2 regions of the Streptomyces sp. NPDC017991 genome follow, and region 2 is predicted to be linked to the other one. Evidence: riboswitches for the same ligand, from Rfam matches in the RefSeq annotation. Region 2 holds a riboswitch; the other holds the start of a gene.
What was found. Region 2 has a riboswitch for cyclic di-AMP ahead of ACH4DZ_RS33005 (transglycosylase SLT domain-containing protein). Riboswitches for the same ligand answer to the same signal wherever they lie in the genome.
Positions count from the first base shown of each region.

Region 1: linked by a shared signal. The riboswitch ahead of ACH4DZ_RS12740 (M23 family metallopeptidase) and the one ahead of ACH4DZ_RS33005 (transglycosylase SLT domain-containing protein) in region 2 are both predicted to bind cyclic di-AMP.

Region 1 covers NZ_JBIRGP010000004.1:21,516-29,256, reverse strand. The annotation lists gene ACH4DZ_RS12790 (hypothetical protein) at 1-15, shown strand, start outside; gene ACH4DZ_RS12785 (hypothetical protein) at 15-335, shown strand; gene ACH4DZ_RS12780 (hypothetical protein) at 569-817, shown strand; gene ACH4DZ_RS12775 (hypothetical protein) at 823-1,065, shown strand; gene ACH4DZ_RS12770 (hypothetical protein) at 1,090-1,545, opposite strand; gene ribA (GTP cyclohydrolase II) at 1,607-2,236, opposite strand; gene ACH4DZ_RS12760 (MarR family winged helix-turn-helix transcriptional regulator) at 2,343-2,858, opposite strand; gene ACH4DZ_RS12755 (dihydrofolate reductase family protein) at 2,970-4,115, shown strand; tRNA gene ACH4DZ_RS12750 (tRNA-Met) at 4,168-4,241, shown strand; gene ACH4DZ_RS12745 (PP2C family protein-serine/threonine phosphatase) at 4,418-5,551, shown strand; cyclic di-AMP (ydaO/yuaA leader) riboswitch at 5,878-6,035, shown strand; gene ACH4DZ_RS12740 (M23 family metallopeptidase) at 6,047-7,099, shown strand; gene ACH4DZ_RS12735 (aldo/keto reductase) at 7,163-7,741, shown strand, end outside.
Region 2 covers NZ_JBIRGP010000013.1:164,804-172,544, forward strand. The annotation lists gene ACH4DZ_RS32990 (GntR family transcriptional regulator) at 1-697, opposite strand, end outside; gene fahA (fumarylacetoacetase) at 927-2,189, opposite strand; gene ACH4DZ_RS33000 (HAD family hydrolase) at 2,589-3,494, shown strand; gene ACH4DZ_RS33005 (transglycosylase SLT domain-containing protein) at 3,488-4,210, opposite strand; cyclic di-AMP (ydaO/yuaA leader) riboswitch at 4,214-4,378, opposite strand; gene ACH4DZ_RS33010 (CocE/NonD family hydrolase) at 4,710-6,758, opposite strand; gene ACH4DZ_RS33015 (peptide MFS transporter) at 6,769-7,741, opposite strand, start outside.

The sequences.
Region 1 (7,741 bases), on a different contig from region 2:
GAGGTGGCCGCCTGATGGAGCGCCCCCTCGACACCGCACCCCGTCTGCTGCCCTGGCAGTCGCTCGACGGGAAGCCCTGTTATCTGGTCACGGACGACGGTGGCGGCGGGCAGCTGGCCCGGCTCGCCGACGACCTGGAGAGCGTCCTGCTCGCCACGGGCGCCGACGTGCTCGACCTCGCCCGCCCGTTGCTGGACGACCCGGCGTCACCGCCCGCGGAGCCGCGCTTCGCCGGCCTCCGGCTCGCCGAGTGCCTGACCGACGCCCTGTGCGTCGCCGAGTTCCGGGGCCTGCGCCTTCCCGTACGGGGCATCGAGGTCGGCGGGACCCCGTAAGCGCCCTGCGCCCCGCCCAGGTCATGCCCGGGCGGGGCGCGGGGAATGAGGCTCGAACAGCTCACCCTCAGTCCGCGACCACGGCTATCGTCGTCAGGACATCGTCGTTCAAGGAGCAGATATCAGTGACGACACAGCCCGACCACGGGCGTGAGTTGATCCCGCGCCCCGAACGAACCCCTGGCTGCGTCCGAGTCGCTCTGGCCCGTATCGCTCCATACCGACTGAGTGAGATGGAACGCCACAAGGAAGAGGCTCTGGCAGCTGCCATCCAGGACGGCGAGATCGGCCATCTCCAGCACTGGCTCACCCACTGGCAGGCCCAGGTCGAGATCGAACGGCGCCCCGATCTGGCTGCCCGTTATCACGCCGCGCTCGCCGTGGTGCACGGCACGAGCGGCCGTGAAGACCCGACATTCCGCCCTGCCATGAACGAACTGCGCGCAGTCGAAGCCGAGGCCCAGCAGGCGGTGTCCGCGTGACCTGGATGCGGGAGTACGACCCGAGCGAGGAGCACGTCATCGGAGGGGCGCCCCCGGCTTTCGTGGCAGAGGTCGAGAAGAGGGCTGACGAACTTGTCAGTGCCGCCTCCGCGTTCTGCCTCGCAGGCACCGGATACCGAGAGCAGGATCCGAAGGGAGGCGTCGCCCACGTTCCAGGCGGCTTCCTCAATTACCAGGTCATCCCCCGGCACGAGTGCGTCTACGTGCTACAGGTGACCTACCTCTGAGCGCTCGCTGCTGCAACGCCAACTTCACGTGATCACCAGCAACGCCCCCCACATCACCACCGCCAGGCCCGGCAGCGCGTACGCGATCAGGGCGATCGAGCGGCCCCGGCCCCGTCCCTGGCCGCGCGTGGACCAGCTCGACCAGGTCGCCGCGTACTCCGGCAGACGTTCCACCGCTCGGCGCTGTACGTGCTGGTAGTACAGGCGGTGCCGGTGGCCCACGTACAGCCAGGTGAGGGCCAGTACGAGGCCGAAAGCGGCCAGGACGCGTGCCGCCACGAGGTGTTGCTCCGAGGTGAGGAGCGTCGTGTACGCCACGGCGAAGAGCGACTGGCCCACCAGGAAGAGGTTGCCCCGCTGGAACAGCATCGTGTTCTCGTGCAGCGTGTGCTGCCAGAGCCGGCCGTCCTCCGCTATGCGCTGCGCCTGGGCCCGGGCCTGTGCCTGGGTGCCGGTGTCGGTGTCACTGTCGTCCCCCATGTCCACCGTTCTGCCCCGCCGTCGCGCGGAGCCACCGCTTCCGCAGGGGGCGGCAGCGGTGTCAGCCCGCCGTGAGCTTCGCCAGCGGGAGCGTGTGCTGGGTCTGGAGGACCTTCGCCCGCAGGTACAGCACGTTGTGGGCCGTCGTGAACACGCCCGTCGGGACGCGGTGCTGCACGTCGATGCCGAGCGCCCGGAGCTGTTCCGCCTTGTCCGGGTTGTTGGACAGCAGGTCCAGCTCCGCGATGCCGAGCGACGTCAGCATCTGGGCCGCCGCCGTGTAGTCGCGGGCGTCCTCGGGCAGGCCCAGGGCCGTGTTGGCGGCGTACGTGTCGAGGCCCTCGTCCTGGAGGGCGTAGGCGTCGAGCTTGTTGTACAGGCCTATGCCGCGGCCTTCCTGGCGAAGGTAGAGGAGGACACCGCCGCGCTCGGCGATCTGCTCGACGGCCTCGCGCAGCTGCGGCCCGCAGTCGCAGCGCGACGAGCCGAAGGCGTCGCCCGTCAGGCACTCGGAGTGCAGGCGGACCAGGGGCGTGGCGCCGGCGGGGTCGCCGAGGATCATCGCCACGTGTTCCTGTCCGTCGGTCAGGCCGTGGAAGGTGACCAGTTCGGTGTCGACGCTGTAGCCGTCGTGGAAGCGCAGGGGCACCCGGACGCGCGAGCGCTGGGTGGCGGCAGGGTAGTCGGGCATGCGGGTACTCCGGTCCACGTCTCTCATCTGCTTCAGATTTGAAGCAGATCCTCGAATCGAGACACTAGCCCATGCTTTAAAGTTAAAGCAATGGGCCTCTTGCGGGCTATGCGCACGGGCCCGGCGAGCGGCGGCGCCACGGGACGTCGTCCGGGGCCGCCTGGGGATCGTCGCCCTCCAGGCCCCGCGCGACACTCGCGCAGATCTCCTCCAACTGCCCCACCTGCTCCGGAGTGAGGCGGTCGAAGAGAGCCGCGCGGACCGTCGCCACATGGCCGGGAGCCGTACGCTCCAGCAACGTCGTCCCCTCGGCGGTCAGGACCGCGGTACTGCCGCGCCTGTCGCTGGGGCAGCCCTCACGGCGTACCGCCCCGTCCTTCTCCAGGCGGGTCACCGCGTACGTCAGCCGGCTGCGGGTGATCTTCGTCCGCTCGGCGAGATCGGTCATGCGCAGGCGGCGGTCCGGCGCCTCGGCGAGGTTGGCCAGGATGGAGTAGTAGACATGCGGCATGCCGGCCTCCTGCTGGAGCTGCCGGTCGATCGTGTCCTCCAGGAGGAGGGAGGCGGCGATGTATGCGCGCCAGGCGCGCTGCTCCTCGGGGGTGAGCCAGCGGGTCGTCATGCCGCCAGTGTAAGTTTGCTTCAAACTTGAACCAAGCCGAGCCGAAGGCAAGCCCCCAGGGTGAAGCCGAAGCGCGGGCTCAGGCCCCGCCCCGCGAAAGAGAGCGCGTCCATGCCCCACCCCTACGTCCTGTTGTCCGCCGCCGTCTCCCTCGACGGCCGCCTGGACGACACCGGCCCCGAACGGCTGCTGCTCTCCGGCCCCGCCGACTTCGACCGGGTCGACGAGGTGCGGGCCGACTCCGACGCCATCCTGGTCGGCGCGGGCACCCTGCGCGCCGACAACCCCCGGCTCCTCGTCAACTCCGCCGAACGGCGCGCCGCCCGTGTCGCCGCGGGCCGGCCCGCGTACCCGCTGAAGGTCACCGTCAGCGGGACCGGCGACCTGGACCCCACTGCCAACTTCTGGTCCACCGGCGGCGAGAAGGTCGTCTACACGACGGACGAGGGTGCCGTGACTGCCGAGCAGGCCCTGCGCGGCCTGGGCGTCGACGTCGTCTCCGTGGGGCCCCACCTGGACTGGCGGGCCGTGCTCACCCACCTCCACGACGTCCGCGGCGTACGCCGGCTCATGGTCGAGGGCGGCGGCCGGGTCCACACCCAGCTCCTCCAGCAGGGCCTCGCCGACGAACTGCAACTCGCCCTCGCGCCTCTCGTGGTGGGGCAGCCGCACGCACCGAAGCTGTTCGGGGACGGCGAATACCCCGGCGGACCCCGCAACCGGCTGCGGCTGGTCGAGACCAGGCCCGTCGGAGACGTGGTGCTCATGCGGTACGTGCCCACCGCGCCCGGCACCGGGCCCGTACCCTTCGCCGCCGACCACCGGTGGCTGCGGCTGGCCTGCGAACTGGCCGCCGACTGTCCGCCCTCGGAGACCGCCTTCAGTGTCGGCGCCGTTGTCGTCGCGGCCGACGGCACGGAGCTGGCCCGCGGGTACTCCCGCGAGTCCGACCCCGTCTCGCACGCCGAGGAGGCCGCGCTCGCCAAGATCGAGCCGGGCGACCCCCGCCTCCCGGCTGCCACGGTCTACAGCAGCCTGGAGCCCTGCGCCCGCCGCGCCTCGCGGCCCGCGCCCTGTGCCCGGCTGATCCTCGACGCGGGCGTGCGCCGGGTCGTCACCGCGTGGCGCGAGCCCGACACGTTCGTCGCCGCCGCGGACGGGAACGGTCTGCTCGCCGCGGCGGGCGCCGATGTCCTCGTACTCCCGGAGTACGAGAGCGCGGCGAAGGAGCCCAACCGGCACCTGAACCGAGGCTGACATCTACCCGTGTGCGTCAGGTCCCGCGAATGGCGTACAGTGGTCTCAACGACGCGGGGTGGAGCAGCTCGGTAGCTCGCTGGGCTCATAACCCAGAGGTCGCAGGTTCAAATCCTGTCCCCGCTACTGAAGGCCCGAGGCCGGAATCCAATGGATTCCGGCCTCGGGTGTTTCCGGGGCGCAACAGGTCCTCGTGAGGGCACAACAGGTCCTCGTGCTCACCCGCCCGGCCCCCGTCCGCTCGCCCCTCCCCGCCGGTCCCGGAACTCTGGACGGAGCGAGTGGTCGAGGGCAGGAGACATGTGGACGGGCGTCGAGCGGTCGAGCAGCGGGCGCCGGGCTCCCTCGGCCGGCCGCCGGACAAGCGGACCGGCCTGTACCCCCGTACCCGCGCGGTCATCCGCGTACTGCCGGCCCTGCTGATCGTCGCGGGTGTCCTGTACGACCTCCTCACCCCGCAGTACTTCACCGCCGCCCCCTTCCTCTCGGCCGCCTCGCTCGTCGCCGCGCCTCTGCTGTCGCTCGGCGCCACCGTGTGGACGGGCGTCGCGGGGACGGCGGCCATGGTCCTCGTCACCCTGCGGTTCGCCGTCGACGAGAGCGGGATCACCGAGATCGCCACCGTGGCCGTCGTGGCCTGCCTCGCCGTCGTCATCAACCGGCTCGTGAGCCTGGGCAACGCCCGCCTGGCCTCCGCCCACCAGATCGCCGAGGCCGCCCAGCGGGCCGTCCTGCCCGAACCGGCCGCGCGGACCGGGGGCCTCGACCTCGCGGTCCGGTACGTGGCGGCGCAGACCGACGCGCTCATCGGCGGCGACCTCTACGCCGTGCAGGACACCCCGTACGGCGTACGGCTCGTCGTGGGCGACGTGCGGGGAAAAGGCATGGGCGCGGTCGCCGCCGTGGCCGTCGTCATCGGTGCTTTCCGGGAGGCCGCCGAGCAGGAGAGCACCCTGGAGGCGGTCGCCCAGCGGCTGGAGCGGTCGCTGATGCGCGAGGGCGTGCGGCGCGACAGCGTCGAGGTCTTCGAGGGCTTCATCACCGCCGTGCTCGCCGAGATCCCGCACGGCGCCCAGCGCGTACGACTCGTCAACCGCGGCCATCCCGGACCGCTTCTGCTGCGCGGCGACGGAACCGTACACACGCTCGCCGCGGCGGAACCCGCGCTGCCGCTCGGCATGGGCGACCTGGGCGCCTGGCCCGACCGGGCGCAGGAGGAGGAGCTGCCGTGCGGGGCCATGCTGCTCTTCCACACGGACGGGCTGTCCGAGGCCCGGGACGAGCGGGGCGTGTTCTTCGACCCGGTGGCACGGCTGTCCGGACGGCGGTTCGCCGGGCCCGACGCGCTGCTCGCCGAGCTGGTGGACGACGTGGCCCGGTACACCGGGGGCGGCGGTACGGACGACATGGCGCTGCTCGCCGTCCGGCGGCCGTGAGGGCGGTGAGGGTTGTGCGGCTGTAGCGGTCCTGATGGCCGTGACGGCCGTGTTGACCGTGATGGCTGTGGGGGTGTCCGGGCGCCTCTCCGGACCTATATCACCTGCAGTAGTCGAACGACGCCCCTGCGCATAACAACTGACGCACCATCAACAAAAGCGGTACCTGTGAATGACGATCAACTCGCCCGATTTACCCCGCTCGCAGTGTTTAAGTCCAGGCCGGGAGCCGTAACGATCATCAGGAACAGCTTGGAATCCGGTGCCTGCGTCTATTAACGTTCGATAACGCAGCGCGGTGTCCCAGCCGTCACAAGAGACGGCTCCGTGCGCACGCGCCGAATCCCGCAAGGGAACCGGGGAACCACCTACATGGGGTGAATCGCGTGTCTTTCGTGGTGGTGAACACCGCGGTTGACGCGCGTAGGAGACCTTCCTGCTCCGAACCCGTCAGCTAACCCGGTAGGCGAGAAGGAAGGAAAGGAGCGCGCCCACGTGGCGTTCAACAGGCCTGCCCCCACACCGTCGTTCATGCCGGACGAGGTGACGGGAGAGACCTCGGGCGAGAAGAAGCCCGACACCTTCGCCTTCGGCGCCCGCAAGGACGACGAGACCTGGGAGCCCTGGAATCCCAGCGCGGACACCGTCGTTCCCGTCCGTGGCAAGCACCGCGTCTCCAAGCAGCGTGGCGGGGGACTCGCCCGCAGCTCCACCGTTCTGGGCGTCGGTGTCATAGCCGCCGTCGGCGCGGGCGGCATGGCCTCCGCGCAGACCGGCAAGCCGCCGGTGTCGATCTCGATCCCCGACCTGCCGAACGTCGGCTCGCTGATCTCCGACGACGAAGAGGCCCCCGAGGGTTCCAGCACGGCGCTCACCGCCGCAGGACTCACCGAGGCCGACGCCGAGGAGGGCAACGCCGACGCCGGTGAGGCCCTGCGCTCGCGCATCATGCTCCAGGCCGAGCTCCAGCAGGACCAGGTCGACCGCGAGGCCCAGGCGGCCGCCGAGGCCGCCGCCGCGAAGAAGGCCGCCACGCTCGCGGCCAAGGAGCAGGACGCGGCGAAGGCCAAGGCCGCCGCCGCGAAGGAGAAGAAGGAGGAGGAGGCCAAGGCGAAGGTCGAGGCCGCGCGCCTCGTCGCGCTCGCCAAGCAGTTCACACTGCCCACCTCCTCGTACACGATCACCTCCACCTTCGGGCAGTCCGGCTCGCTGTGGTCCTCCGGTCAGCACACGGGTCTGGACTTCGCCGCTCCCACGGGTACCCCGATCAAGGCCATTCACAGCGGCACGATCACGGAGGCGGGCTGGAGCGGCTCGTACGGCTACCGCACGGTCCTCACGCTCGACGACGGTACGGAGCTGTGGTTCGCCCACCAGTCGTCGATCGGCGTCAGTGTCGGGCAGAAGGTCAGTACCGGCGACGTCATCGGCCGCGTCGGTGCCACCGGCAACGTGACCGGCGCGCACCTCCACCTGGAGGTCCACACCGCCGGCGGCACGGGCATCGACCCGATGGCCTGGCTGCGCGGCAAGGGCCTCAACCCGTAAGCCGGTCCCCGCGGTCCTGCGACGCAAGGAATACGGCCGTCCGGTCCGGCCGTTGTTTTCGGCATGACTTCTCTTCGCAAGCTGGGTTCGTCCGACCTTGAGGTGTTTCCGCTCGCCCTGGGCGGCAACGTCTTCGGCTGGACCGCCGACCGGGACGACTCCTTCGCCGTGCTCGACGCGTACACGGCCGCCGGCGGGAACTTCGTGGACACCGCCGACGCGTACTCGGCCTGGGCGCCGGGCAACGGGGGCGGTGAGTCCGAGACCGTCATCGGCGAGTGGCTGACCGCGCGCGGCAACCGCGCCGACGTGCTCATCGCTACGAAGGTCGGCGCGCATCCCTCGTACAAGGGCCTGTCCCCGGCGAACGTGCGGGCCGCGGCCGAGGCGTCGCTGCGCCGTCTGAAGACGGACCACATCGACCTGTACTACACCCACTACGACGACCCCTCCGTGCCGGTCGAGGAGTTCCTCGGGGTCCTGGACGAGCTCGTACGCTCCGGCAAGGTGCGGGCGATCGCCGCGTCCAACATCTCTCCCGAGCGGCTCCAGGAGTCCCTGGACGCCTCCGACCGCGAGGGGCTCGTGCGGTACGTGGCGCTGCAGGCCCAGTACAGCCTCGTCTCCCGCGACACGTACGAG
Region 2 (7,741 bases):
CGGCGAGGTGCGTGAGACGTTCCAGCATCAGGACGGCCGAGCCGCGCGGAGCCTGCAGCACGGTCGCGGAGTGCGCGTCGGCGTTGACGGCCTCCAGGGTGATCTCGGCGTGTCCGAGCGGCTGTCCGGTGATGGCTTCCAGGAGGCGGAAGACGTCAGTGTTCTCCAGGTCGGCGCCGAGCAGGGCGGTGCCGAGGTCGAGAGGGATGTAGGTGAGGTCGAGGGAGAGCGGCAGCCCGTTCAGCCGCCGGAGCCGTTCGATGTAGAGGACGTCGGCGCCGACGGGCACACGGAGCCGTTCGGCGACCGGGGCCGGCGCGGCGACGGGGCCCGCCGAGCGGACCTCGTTGCTGACCCGGCCGTGTTCGCGCAGGGTCTCCGCGAGTCCCATCAGCCGGTCGAGCCCGTGCGGGTACTTCTCGGCGACGACGACCGTGCCGACGCCGGGCAGCCGTTCCACCAGGCCCTCGGCCCGCAGCAGGTCGAGAGCCTGGCGCACGGTGTTGCGCGAGGTGCGGTAGTCGGCGCCGATGGCGGTCTCGTGCGGCAGCGTGCCGCCCGGGAAGCCGCCTGTCAGCACCTGCCGGCGCAGCAGATCGGCGAGCTGCCTGGCCTGGTCCGCACGCAGCCTGCGCCGGCGGGCGGCGACGGTGGTCGCGCCCTGGCCGGCGTGCTCTCGGATGCGTTCGGTGGGCATGCGACGGACCATACCCAGGGGGTACGGGACTTGGTGTTGCCGGAGTGTTGCGCCACCGAGGGCTCCGCCGAGCGGGCGGTTGAGCTGGGGTTTTGCCGGGGGCGCGGCAAGATCTGCCACTCGGGCGGCCACTGCGGTGCGCCGGATCCCGCCGATGCGGGGGTGTTCGTCGGGTGCGGGCCGGTGGGAGCTTGTCGCGCAGTCCCCCGCGCCCCTTCGGGGCGCTCCGCTATGCGGCCGGTGCCACCCGGCCGGTCACCTCGCCGAGGCCCACCCGTGTGCCGTGCGGACCCGGCGCCCACGCCGTCAGCGTCACGACATCGCCGTCCTCCAGGAACGTCCGCTTGCCGGAGGGAAGTTCGAGGGCGTCCCGGCCGTTCCAGGTCAGCTCCAGGAGCGAGCCCAGCTCCCCGCCGGAGGCCCCGCTCACGGTCCCCGACCCGTACAGATCACCCGTACGCAGCGAGGCCCCGTTCACGGTCATGTGGGCCAGCTGCTGAGCGGCCGTCCAGTACATCGTGGAGAACGGCGGCTCGGACACCACATGCCCGTTGACGGCGACGGAGATGCGCAGGTCGTAGCCGCCCGGGTCCTCCGAGGCGTCCTCGGAGGTGTCGTCCAGGTAGGGGAGGAGAGGGTGCGTACGCGCAGGGGGCGCGACCCGGGCGTCCTCCAGTGCGTCGAGCGGTGTGATCCAGGCCGACACCGATGTGGCGAAGGACTTGCCGAGGAAGGGGCCGAGAGGGACGTACTCCCAGGCCTGGAGGTCGCGCGCGGACCAGTCGTTGAGGAGGCAGAGCCCGAAGACGTGGTCGCGGAAGTCGCCCAGCGGCACCGGCGTGCCCATCGGGGAGGGCGTGCCGACGACGAAGCCGACCTCCGCCTCGATGTCCAGCCGCACGGACGGGCCGAAGACCGGCGCCGGGTCCGCCGGAGCCTTGCGCTGGCCCGCGGGGCGTACGACGTCGGTCCCGGAGACCACCACCGTGCCCGACCGGCCGTGGTAACCGATGGGCAGGTGCTTCCAGTTGGGGGTGAGGGAGTCCTCGGCGTCGGGCCGGAAGATCTGGCCGACGTTACGGGCGTGGTTCTCGGAGGCGTAGAAGTCGACGTAGTCGGCCACCTCGAAGGGGAGATGGAGGGTCACCTCGGAGAGCGGGTGGATCAGGGGCGCGACGGTCTCGCGGTGGGCGGGGACCGTCACCCAGGCGGTCAGCGCCCGCCGGACGTCCGACCACGCGGTGCGGCCGGCCGCGAGCAGCGGGTTGAGCGTGGGGCGGGCGAGCAGGGCGGCGTACGGCGAGCCCAGTTCCACCGCTGCGGCCCCCGCGTCCAGGACATGGTCGCCCAGCCGGACGCCCACACTCCGGTGACCGGGGCCGCCCGAAGAGCTGCCCGAAGAGCCGTCCGGAGAGTTGTTCAGGGAGAAGACGCCGTACGGAAGATTGTGCGGGCCGAAGGGATCGCCCTCGGGGACATCGAAGGGGGGCATGGGGTGCTGCCTCGCTTTCCGTGTGGGTGGAGCACACGTTACGGGCAGGCGCCGCCCGTGGGCAGTGTCTGAAGAGTTCGCAATGTCCGATTGGGGGTGAGGTCGGAGGGTTTCCCTCCGGCTTGGCTTCCTTCAGGGGGCACGGACGGGAACGGCCGGCTGGGCGGCACGGCGGCGCTGGACTCGGGGCGCGAGCGCACACGGTGGGAGCGCGCGGGCGCACGCGGGCGGTCGGCGAAGGGGCGTGCATCGGGTCGGCGGAGTGGCCGATATGTCATGGGATCGGCCTGAACTCCAGGGGTCTGCTGGGGCCTGCGACGACGCGCGGGGTGGTCGAGGTGCCGGACGACGTCCGGTTCCCGTCGAGTCGGTGGGGGATTCGATCCGTATTCTCTGATCATGGCCCCACCGATTGCATATTCACTCATCGCCACTGACCTGGACGGGACGCTGCTGCGCGGCGACGACACCTTCTCGGACCGGTCGCGCGCGGCGCTGGCGATGGCGGTCGGGGCAGGCGCCCGGCACCTCGTGGTGACGGGCCGCCCCGCCCCGCGCGTACGGCCGCTGCTGGACGAACTCGGCAGCCGGGGGCTCGCGGTGTGCGGACAGGGCGCGCAGTTGTACGACTCCGGCGCGGACCGCATGGTGTGGTCCGTCACGCTCGAACGTGAGCTGGCCGAAGTGGCTCTCGGCAAGATCGAGGCGGAGGTCGGCGAGGTGTACGCGGCCGTCGACCAGGACGGGGTCGACGGACTCACGCTCATCGAGCCGGGTTACGAGATGCCCCACCCGACGCTGCCGGCGGTACGGGTGCTGCGGCGCGACGACCTCTGGACCCAGCCCATCAGCAAGGTGCTGCTGCGGCATCCGCTGCTCTCCGACGACGAGTTGGCGTCCGCCGCGCGGGGAGCGGTCGGTTCTCTGGCCACCGTCACGATGTCAGGGCCCGGTACCGTCGAACTCCAGCCATGCGGCATCACGAAGGCCACCGGCCTCGCGCTCGCCGCCGACCGGCTGGGCCTGACGTCGGCGCAGACCGTCGCCTTCGGGGACATGCCGAACGACATCCCGATGTTCGACTGGGCCGGGCGCGGGGTCGCGATGGCCAACGCGCATCCCGAACTCAAGTCCGTCGCCGACGAGATCACCCTCTCGAACGAGGACGACGGCATCGCGGTGGTCCTGGAGCGCATGTTCTCCACCCGCCGGACCGACCGCGCGGACCGGACCGACCGGACCGACCGGACCGACCGGACCGACCCGGGGACGGGTCCCCGGGTCGGCCGACGGGTCGGTCAGTAGGCGCCGAAGACGTTGTCGATCGAGCCGTAGCGCGCGGCGGCGTAGTTGCACGCCGCCGTGATGTTGGCGACCGGGTCGAACGGGTCCAGCGAGGTACCGGTCACGTGGTACGCCGAGAAGGTCGGGTCGATGACCTGCAGAAGCCCCTTCGACGGCGTACCGGCGACCGCGTTGGAGTCCCAGTTGTTCATGGCCTGCGGGTTGCCCGACGACTCGCGGATGATGTTGCGGTAGATGCCGTCGTAGGTGCCCGGGATGCCCTGCTGGGCCATGACGTCCAGCGACTGCCTGATCCAGCCGTCGAGGTCGTCCGTGTAGGTCTTCGCCGAGGCCGGGGTGACGGCGGACGCCGTGGACGCCTTGGACGCCGTGGCCGTCGTGGCGGTCTTCGCCGAGGTCCGGCCGTTCTTCGTGCCCACGGTGAGCTGGAGGCCCGGCCGGATGATCGCCGGGTCGTCGCCGATGACCGCGCGGTTGGCCTTGTACAGCTTCTTCCAGTCGCCCGTGGTGTGCGCTTTGGCGATCTTGGACAGGGTGTCGCCCTCGGCCACCTTGTAGGTGACCAGCGAGACCTGCGGGACCGCGTTCGGGGCGGCCTGGGCGCCGGTGGCCCCCACGAGGGGGAGCGCGAGTGCGGCTCCGCCCGTCCCGGCGGCGACGATGCCACGGGTGAGGGTGCTGTTTCTGGGGCGGCGGTGCTTGCCTCGTGCGGGCATGGCGAATTTCCTCTCCGGCGCCTGCGAGGTGAGCTGTCGGGTTCGGGCGGGAGATGCCCGGCCGCGTGGTGTGCGCGACTTGACCCCTAGCCGTTCCGATATACGGACCGGCGGCTTACCTGGGTCCCCCGCTCCTGCCGTACGCGAGTGAATGGGTGACTGGGTTTTCCGGGCGGCGGCAGGATTAGGCGATCCGTCCGGAGTGACGTGAACGTATGCGAGAGCACATGCCGCGAACAAGCCCCGAATTCGCACAGCGACGGCTATGAACTGCCTTGTCGGGCGAATATCTCTTGATCGAAACGGAAGGTGAAGTTCAACTTGCTTTACGCAAAGGGAAATCGACGGAGCCGGCGAAACGATCACTTCACGCGGGCGTGACCCAATTCACTGCCGCCGATGAGCAATGTCCATAAAAAAGGTGATACGCAATGTTCTGCGGTCGCCGGAAGTGCCGGACACCGTGGGTGGTTCCAGGGGCATGTGAACTCGTCCCGGCTCATCCCGCCGTGCGCGGAATCCGTTTCTCCCAGGTGCGGTGGAACACCACTTCGTCGCCGTCCTTGCAGATCACTTCGTTCGAGGTGATGAAGTCCGCCTCGTCGCAGGTGATTTCGGAGTGCGTCTCGACGCTCGCGTCCCACGGCATTTCCGGCCGGTGCAGCCGGACGGACCAGTCGGACCGGGTACGCGCGGACAACGGGTCGGACTCATTGATGGTGTACGTCTCCAGCGCGTCCTCGGTGAATTCGAGACCGTCCGGGTAGACGCGGGTGCCGCCGTACCGCGGATCCACTTCCAGGCGCCATTCGCCCTTGGCGACATCGCGGACCACGAGGCGTTCGGGACGCGGTTCGTCCAGTGTGGCGGGGGAGTTCACGCCCAGCGGAGCCGACTGCTCCGGTTCCTCGAAGACGACGGAGGGGTCCGACTCCTGGGCGCGGACCGGGAGTTCCAGCGCGCTCCCGGACGGAGTGAGGGTGAAGCCCGCCTCCGAGCCCGGCTGGGGCCAGATCCACGGCCAGTACGCGGAGGACACGGCGAGCCGGATGCGATGGCCCGGAGGGAAGGCGTGGCCGATGCCGTTCAGCTCGAAAAGCACATCCTCCGTAGAGCCCGGTTCCCAGGGAACCACCTGGTCACGGCCATGACGGGCTGTCAGGTTCAGGACGCCTCGGGTGACCAGGGTCGAGGAGCCGTCGGGGGCCACGTCGCACAGACGGGCCACTACTTGTCCACGCGTCACCGCCGAGGTGAGCCTCAGACGCACGCGCGGACGGCCCAGTACCCAGGTCTCCTCCGGAACCTCGAACTCGAAGCACACCGACCGCGCGTCCTCCTCCCGCTGGTCCGGCGGCAGGTCGGCCTCGTTGCCGAAGGGGAAGAAGCGGCCGGCGTCCAGCCCCGTGTGCTGGGGGGAGCGCACCACCACGGGGGCGCCCTGGAGCGCGTACGGGACGTGGGCGACCAGGGGGGAGGGCCAGGCGGGGTCGCCGACCCAGCGGCCGGGCAGCACCGGGTACACCGTCGCGGGAGGGTGCGAGTCGCTGACGTACGAGCGCAGGAGCGGCTCGGACATCACCCCGGAGCCGGAGCCGGAGTGGGTGCCGCTGTCAGTGTCACTGCCGGTGCCGGTGCCGGTTTCGGTGTCCTTCAGCCAGTGGTCCCACCAGCGCAGCGTCTCCTGGAGGAAGCCGATCGCCGGTCCCGGCGGCAGCCCCCGGTCGGGGTACTGGTGCGACCAGGGTCCGATCAGGCCCCGTACACGGTCCGGCGGGAGGTGTTCCACGAGGCGCAGCACGGTGTCCCGGTACGGGTCGTGCCAGCCGCCGACCGCGAGCACGGCCGCCCGGATCGCCGAGTAGTCCTCGCGGACGCTGCCGCGGCGCCACTGCTCGTCCCTCGTCTGGTGGGCGAGCCAGGTGTGCAGGAACGGATCGACCGACTCCAGTCGTTCCACCCACAGGTCGCGCCAGGACTCGCCCACGTACGCCGGATCGGGCGGGCGCGCGACGAACGCGAGCATGGTCGCCGCCCACGCGTGCATGTCGACGGCGAGTACGGAACCACCCATGTAGTGCACGTCGTTGTCGTAGCGGTCGTCCGACGAGCAGACCGTGACGACCGCCTTGAGCGGCTCGGGCGCGAGGGCCGCGATCTGGAGGGAGTTGAAGCCGCCCCAGGAGATGCCGAACATGCCGACCTTGCCGGAGCACCAGGGCCGGTCGGCGAGCCAGTCGACGACCTCGACCCCGTCGGCCAGCTCCGTCGCGGAGTATTCGTCGCCCGGCAGGCCCTCGGAGTTGCCGTGCCCGCGGACGTCCACGCGCACGGAGGCGTAGCCGTGGCCCGCGTACCAGGGGTGGCGCTGCCGGTCGCGCGGGGCGGTCCAGTCGGTCAGCCGGTAGGGGAGGTATTCGAGCAGGGCCGGTACGGGTTCTTCGGTGAGCGGACGCCACACGCGCGCGTAGAGCTTGGTTCCGTCCGCGAGGGGAACGCGGATGTCCTCGTGAAACGTCTCGTAGGGGAAGGACGTACGGATGCGCATGGGTGTCACCTCAGTGGACGGGGTGCATCGTGCGGCGCAGCCAGGGCGCCGCGGCGATCACGAGCAGACCGGCGGCCACGGCGATCGCGCCGTTGACGCCGAAGTACGCGGGCTTGGAGACGTCGTCGTAGAGCTTCACGGTCTGGGCCTGGATGCCGTTGGCGAGGGCCAGCGAGAGGAACCAGAGGGACATCGTCTGGCCGGCGAAGGCCTTCGGGGCGAGCTTCGTGGTGGCCGACATGCCGGAGGTCTCCAGGAGGATGTCGCCGAGCCCCAGCAGGAAGTACGAGCCGACGATCCACCAGACGGACATCAGGTAGTCGTCGCCGTCGTGGCCGGAGGTCGGCAGGACCATCAGCAGGAACGACAGCCCTCCGAGCACCACACCGAACGCGATCTTGTTGGAGGCGTGCGGCTGGCGGTGCCCCATCCGCACCCAGAGCGCGGCCACCACGGGGGCCAGCGCGACCTCGAAGGCGCCCAGGGCGGACGCGTACCAGCCGGCGGGGAAGTCGAAGCCGAGGATCGTCGTCCCGGCGTTCGAGGCGGCCAGCAGGATCATCGTCGAGTACGCCTGGAAGAGGATGAAGTTGAAGACCGTGGAGGCCAGGAACAGGACGATGTACGGGCGCAGCCGGCCCCGTTCCTCGGGGGTCACCCGCGGGCTCCTGAACATCACCGCGAAGTACACCACCGGCGCGATCACCGAGATCAGCGTCAGCAGGTCCACGAAGCGGTCCATGGTCAGCACTCCGGAGAGGGCCGACAGGACGGCGAGAACCGCCGCCACCAGGAGCCCCAGGACGATCAGCCGGACCGCGCGGCGCATCGCGCGGGGCGGCAGCGCGAACTCGGCCGCCCGTCCGCGCCCGGCCAGGTGACGGCGGCCCGCCACGTACTGGATCAGCCCGAGGGTCATGCCGACGGCCGCCGCCGAGAAGCCCCAGTGCCAGCCCCGGTGGTCGCCCAGCCAGCCGGTGATC